Regions from separate parts of the Rhizobium sp. BK512 genome, predicted to be linked through region 1. Evidence: predicted binding sites of a transcription regulator. Region 1 holds the regulator's gene; the other holds the start of a gene.

Region 1 (3,410 bases):
TGATGACGCGGCCGGTCTTGGCAGCGGCGACCAGGAGATCCGTCTGGCGAGACAGAAAGGCTGGTATCTGCAGGATATCGACGACCTTACCCACTTCGGCGCATTGTTCTTCGTTGTGGATGTCGGTCAGAACCGGAATGCCGAGTTCTTTCTTGAGATCGGCGAAAACTTCCAGCCCCTTTTCAAGGCCGACACCGCGTTTGCTCGACAAGGACGACCGGTTCGCCTTGTCGAAAGAGGTCTTGTAGACGAGCCCGATGCCGAGCTTGGCGCAGAGTTCCTTCAATGTGCCGGCAACCATGAATGCATGGTCGCGGCTTTCCATTTCGCAAGCGCCAGCAATCAGCGACAGACGTGAAGCATTGGAGAAGGTGACCTTGCCGGCGCCTTCGCCGACCGTCACCACGGAGTTGGTAGTAGAGCTCATGATGTTTCCTCAAAGGCGAAGAGTACGCCCTGGCCGGGCGCAGGCTTCACCAGAATACGGTTGCCCTTGCGTGTATAGGTCACCCCGTTAGCAGCCAAATGCGCTTCTGTCACGGCCAGATCGCCGACAGCAAAGCGGATCGCCCGACCGCGCAGACCACGATCGGTATCCGACGTGGCAAGATCGAAATAAGCCTCCAGACCTTCCGGGGTCATCAGGCTGATCTTTGCGTTTCCGGTGGGCACGTCCAGCCCGAAACTCGTGACCTCAGTAGATGCGCCCTTTGCCGTGGAGCGAACGAACTCACCGAAGGCTGTCGGCTCGGGGGCCGCGAGCGCGATCTCGGCAATGCCTGTGACACCATTGGCATGGGTCTCAAGCGCGGTCCGGTCGGCAGGAAGCGGATTAACGCGTTCGACTGCGAAGAGAAAGAAATCCGGTGCCCGCAGGTCGCCAGCGAAGGCGAGCCGGAAGCCGGCAATATTCTCCGTGCCATCCGGCATTTTAACAGGGCGCTCGAACTGCAGCACAGAACCGGCACTCATACTGTCCTTCACGAATCGAGCATGTTCGTGCTTTGCATCTGCCGTCGCAAAGCCAATCGCGGACAGTCCTTCGCTGCCGCAGCGGAAGCGAAAAGCCTGATTGCGGGCGGTGAACACATTGCCATCGTGTGCTGCCCCCTCGCTCTCTTCGACGCTCGCGACACCCAGGGGCTCCAGATAGGTTTTGTCGGCAAAGAAAACGCAGGCATTTTCGGTCCCAAAAGGATGACGGGCATCCGGCGCCACAGTGAAACCAAGCTTGCCAAGTCTTTCGCGGGCAAGGTCGATATCGGTAACCGGCAAAACGAGATGATCGATTGCAAGCGTATCTTGGCTCATTAGGTCCCCTCCAACAGTCACAAGGAGATGTGCTTCAGCAGGTGTTGCGAGACAAGGCCGCGAAGGCCCGGGCGCGAGAAAAATAAAATTCTCACCAGAATGGACAGAAGTTTTACGAAAATTTAGCTACTTGCGGAACACATATGGAACATATAGTGTCCGTTCTGGATTTGTTTCAAGACTGGGGTGCACGCCATGCTTACGCGCAAACAACAGGAACTCCTTCTTTTCATTCACGAAAGGATGAAGGAGTCGGGCGTTCCTCCGTCTTTCGACGAGATGAAGGATGCGCTGGATCTGGCCTCGAAATCCGGTATTCACCGGCTGATCACGGCGCTTGAGGAGCGCGGCTTCATTCGCCGGCTTCCGAACCGGGCACGCGCGCTCGAAGTCATCAAACTGCCGGAGGCCTACAGCCCCAGCCTGCAGCCACGTCGCGGCTTTTCACCGAGCGTCATCGAAGGCAGCCTCGGCAAGCCGCAGCCCGTTGCAGCGCCGGCTCCGGCAAAACCAGCGCCTGCTGCCGATAACGGCAACTCGGTCTCCGTCCCGGTCATGGGCCGCATCGCTGCCGGTGTGCCAATCTCGGCAATCCAGAACAATACGCATGACATCACCGTTCCTGCCGATATGCTCGGCTCCGGCGAACATTATGCGCTCGAAGTTCGCGGCGACTCGATGATCGAAGCCGGCATCTTCGATGGCGACACCGTCATCATCCGAAATGGCAGCACCGCCAACCCGGGTGATATCGTCGTTGCCCTCGTCGACGACGAGGAAGCAACACTCAAGCGCTTCCGCCGCAAGGGCGCATCGATTGCGCTCGAGGCTGCAAACCCTGCCTATGAGACCCGAATTTTCCCACCGGATCGAGTGAAGGTTCAGGGAAAGCTTGTCGGCCTCATTCGCCGCTATCACTGACCGGTGACTGGCTTGCGTCTGTGAATGTATCGCTGCGCCAGTCATAGGCGCGGTGGCGCATCCAGGGGCGTTGCAATGGGCCGAATGCGGTTGCGACATCGATTCCACTATCTGTGAAGCGAAGCTCGACAGAACCTGTCTTGCGTAGCGTCTCGCCGGTAAAGAGCAGCGCGCCGGAACGACAACGGTCCAAGCGCAATCGGACAGGGGTTACGACAATATCGGCCGTATCGCAGGCCGGCCCGAGATAGGCAGCATTTTCGATGACAGTCAGTTTCTTTCCATTGCCTAGCAAGGCGGTACACCAGGTGCGCTTTTGGCAAGAGAATCGTGACGTTGGGCTGATGGCGAGTGCCTGCCTCATTGCCTCTCTGGCTTCATTCTGTTGATCGGGTGACAGCTGCAATCTTTTGCCATCTGACATGGTGGGTGTCTTGGTTGCTTGAAGCATAACCGGCTTCTGATGCTCTTCGATGGCAAGTGCCCTCTGCCATTGTTCGAAAATGAAGGCTGGCGGCTTTTCACGGTTTGAAGCCATTGCCTCTCCATCGATTACAGCGACCAGGCTGCCGTCTTCCGAGATGGCGACGTCGGGCACCGCTTCTGATGGAAGCAACACAACAGCGAACGTTGAAACAGTGATTATCGCGGTTCCGATATGCCGCAACCGGGTTCTGAGCAAGGTCAGCAACAGGAAGCCGAAGACGGCTGCCGGAAAGTACCAGCCGGGTAAGCGGGCAACATCTATATTGCCGCCCCACCCCGCCACCGCCTTTGCAATGGCGATCACCAGGTCGAGCCCGAAGCCTGCCACCGGCCATAGCCAGCCATCCAGACCAAAAGGCATCAGCAGCATCGCCAGCATGCCGGCCGGCATGACGATGAAGGAAATGACCGGCATGGCCGCGAGATTTGCCGGCAGGCCATAAGCAGTCAGCCGGTGGAAATGTTCGATCGAAAACAGCGCCGTCGAGAAACCACCGATGAGAGACGTCAGGAAAATACCGCCGAAGAAGCTGCCGACCATGAAGAAAGGTTTCATGATCGGAAGTTTGGCAAAGGCATTCTCCCTCATCGGCCGCCCTTTCCAGAGGTCGTATCCGGCGACCAGGGCAAGTGTTGCGGCGAAAGACATCTGGAAGCTCGGTCCGAGCACTTCCGATGGTGAGACCGCGAGG
Region 2 (3,410 bases), on a different contig from region 1:
GCAGCGCGCGCCTCTGCTCTGATTTGCGCCGTGCCGGAAGGTTCTCCATTGCCGGTACCGTTATGACGGCGCGCTCCGGCACGTGGCTCTCCCGAAGCTGGAAGCTCTGCAGGCAATCCGCGCCAAGCCGGGCCGCGACACGGTCGACAAAACTCGAAAGCGAGATTTCCCCCTGTCGATCTCCCTCGAAATCACCCTGCGCATCGTTGAACGGATCATGCCGCAATACATTCAGGCGCAGGATCTCAAAACCATAGCCGGCGTCGATATCGTCATAGATCACCTGTAGGCGCTCGGAAAATAATCCCGCTATAAGCTTCGGTTCGCGAAGCGGCCGCGAGGCCCCGACGGAAATGCGGTAAACCCTGCCATCGACACGAAACAGCACCAGTTCGAACACCCGCCCGCCGGCGCCACGCGCTTCCAGAGAGGGTTTCAGTGATATGGCAACCTGCCCGGTAACGGCGAGGATCTGTTCCTCCGTTCCGATCGGCTCGGCCAGGCGACATTCGGAAGAGAGGCTGGCAACGGGAAGCCGGGGCGAAATCGGCTCCTCTTCATGGCCCAGCGCCTGATCGAGGCGCAGCAGCAGTGCCGGCCCGAAGCGGCGGGTCAGCGGCGCCCGCGGCGCATGGATAACGTCACCGACATATTTGAGACCGAGCTTCCTTAAGGCATCGACAGTCTGGCCTTCCAGCCGCAGGGCCGCGACGGGCAGCGGCATCAGCATGCGCTCACTCTCCTCGTCATCCACGACGCCACCCTGTCCGAAACGGGAGACAGCCCAGGAAAGACCAGGCGACGAGGAGATCGCGCCCCGCGCATCAAGCCCCATATGAAAGAGCCGTGACAGGATATCCTGAAGCAGCGCCCTTTCCCCGCCGAAGAGATGAGCGCAGCCGGTAATATCCAGAAACAGCCCATCCTTGCCGTCGAGCGCCACCATCGGCGTATAGCGGTCGCACCAGTCAGCAATCGCCTCCAGCAGCCGGCGGTCGGCCGCAGGATCCTCTTCCACGACATCGAGCGCCGGATACATGGCGCGCGCCTCGGCAACGCCCTGCTCCTTCCGCAATCCCAGCTTCTCGGCGAATTCATCCAGCGCCGTCAGCCGCATGGCATTGTTGAGCTTGCCGGAACAGACGAGTGGGGCCGCCGCTTCAGGACGCCCTTTCGAACGCCAGGACAGCCCCCATCGCCTGCGGGCGATACGGTCCGTTGGCAGATGCGGAAAGCTGAGCGACAGAATGCGTTGATTGTTCGCCTGGAGGGCGAGCGAAGCTTGGTTCGTTGACGGGGAGAAATTCGCGTTCATGGGGGTTCCACTCCAGAAGAAAGGAGAGCGGGGCCGGATTGCGGCTCTTCTCCAGCGTGAGACGGAAAATCGGATTGCCGATGCTGCCGGAAAGTTTTGATCCGTCCGGCAACGGTCGCAGATCCGACGGCGCCGGCTCGACATGCAGGCGGAAGGCGGCACTGCTCGCTTCCTCCTCTCCCGCCTGCCGGAGGAGAAAGAGCGGACGCTGCACCGCACGCGCCCTGAGACTGAGCCGGCGGCTTTCGGTCAAGCCGAAATGCAGGGGATTGCCGCGCACTTCGAAGACGACGGCCGAGAAGGCAGCACTTTCGATGGCTGCTTCCGCCAGCCAGAGCGCATCTTCCAGCTTGCGCGGCGCGGCATGGAAAAACCTCTCCGGCTTCAGCCCGAAATCCCTCAGCCCCGGAGCATAAGGGCGCCCCGCCTCCAATGTGCCGACAACATCACCGATCCAGAGCAGCGGCAGCAGCCTGCTGGTCTCCTCCTCCTGCTTCTGCAATCGCGCCGCAATGGCCATCGCCAGACCACTTGCCGCCCCTGCATCGCAAGAACTCGCCGCGCGAAATTCGGTAATTGCATCGAGCTGAAGGCCACCTTCCAAGGCGTCATCGAACTGCTCCACACCGAAAGGCAGGCGCGGCATAATGCGCCCCTGCCGCCTCTCGCGCCCTTCCGACAGGGCTTCCCGTTCCGCTGCGGCTAGCGCCGGCGCGGACTTTCCCTCCAGTCGGGCAATGGTTTCGCGGAGCGCAAAAAGCCGCTCGCGCGCCAGGGCGGTCTGCGCCATGGCGGTCTCTCCATTCGTCTTGTTCCTGTTATGTTCCTATGGATTCCAGAGCTCTAATAAAGAGTCAACCGTCATTTTATAAGAATTTATTCCTGCCTTTGATTCCGCACTCGAAAATCGGCGATAAAGGTTCTATATGGGCCGGCAAAGGAAGGAATATTCATGGCCCACGTAGACCGGAGCGATGATTGGCGGGATCGCCATGCGCCGACGATCAGCACCTTCGAGTCGCTGGCAATGGAGGCCTACAGCCATCTGCCGGACGAATTTCGCAAGCTGACGACCAATCTGACCATCGAAATCGAAGACTTCCCCGATGACGAAGTTTTCGAGGATATGGCGCTTGAAACACCCTTTGACCTGCTCGGCCTTTTCGAGGGACGCGGCATTTCGGAGCGCTTTACCGTGGAAACCGGCGAGATGCCGAACCGCATCCGCCTCTATCGCCGTCCGATCCTCGATTACTGGGCCGAAAACGACGAAACGCTGGGCGACATCATCACCCATGTGCTGATCCATGAGATCGGCCACCACTTCGGCCTCAGCGACGATGACATGGAACGCATCGAGGCAAGCGCCGAAGAAGCGGCCGAACGCTGACCTTATTGCTCGGACAGCTTCATGTCCGGGTGATAATCCTTACCCTCGACGTCCTTGACGACGGCCTGGCCACACTGCATCTGGCCGGTCGCAGCGTTGAAGCTATAGGTGGGCGAGCCCGACAGCGACCAGCCCTTGTTCAGCGCAGCCGTCACCTTGTGGCAGAAGGAAGCGTCGTCGGGACCGGTCAGGAAGCGGTAGAGTTTCATCAGGCGGGCTTTCTTGCGGAAATCAGGTGCGCTTTATGGACCAGAGCTTCCGCCTGGACAAGATGCAGCCGCTCGATCATCCGCCCGTTCGCATTAATGACGTTGAGCCCATCGGTCGCCGGGTCGGCAAAGGCGGCGATGATGGCCTCCGCCTCCGCGATCTCCTCCTCGTCAGGTCCGAAATGCACGTTGGCGGCTGCAATCTGCGTCGGGTGGATCAGCATCTTGCCGGCAAAACCCATGGCACGGCCCTGCCCGCATTCGGCATCGAAGCCATTGCCATCCCGGAAATCGTTGAACACGCTGTCGAGCGCATCGAGACCGTAGGCTTTTACCGCCAGAACGACCTGCATCAGCCAGGGCACGAGATAGGTCCGCCCTGGCTGCGGCAAGACGCCCGTTTCCTTGCGCAGATCGTTGAGCCCGACGACCAGGCAATCGAGCCGCGATCCCGGTGTGCGGCCGGATTCGGCGATTGCTGCGGCATTCAGCACGC

What was found. Region 1 encodes LexA, which represses DNA repair genes until DNA is damaged. Its sites were predicted from a motif close to TGTTCNNNNTGTGTTCNG; they were not measured.
Region 2: FHX06_RS35665 (ImuA family protein) is a predicted target of LexA. The motif match lies at 2,126-2,143, and genes of this name have one in related genera.

The regions. Positions count from the first base shown of each region.
Region 1 covers NZ_JACIAS010000002.1:780,669-784,078, forward strand. The annotation lists gene kdsA (3-deoxy-8-phosphooctulonate synthase) at 1-427, opposite strand, end outside; gene FHX06_RS09770 (VOC family protein) at 424-1,311, opposite strand; gene lexA (transcriptional repressor LexA) at 1,507-2,232, shown strand; gene FHX06_RS09780 (ComEC/Rec2 family competence protein) at 2,213-3,410, opposite strand, start outside.
Region 2 covers NZ_JACIAS010000007.1:110,978-114,387, reverse strand. The annotation lists gene FHX06_RS23935 (Y-family DNA polymerase) at 1-1,189, opposite strand, end outside; gene FHX06_RS35665 (ImuA family protein) at 1,161-2,105, opposite strand; gene FHX06_RS23930 (metallopeptidase family protein) at 2,268-2,705, shown strand; gene FHX06_RS23925 (DUF1737 domain-containing protein) at 2,708-2,914, opposite strand; gene FHX06_RS23920 (HpcH/HpaI aldolase/citrate lyase family protein) at 2,914-3,410, opposite strand, start outside.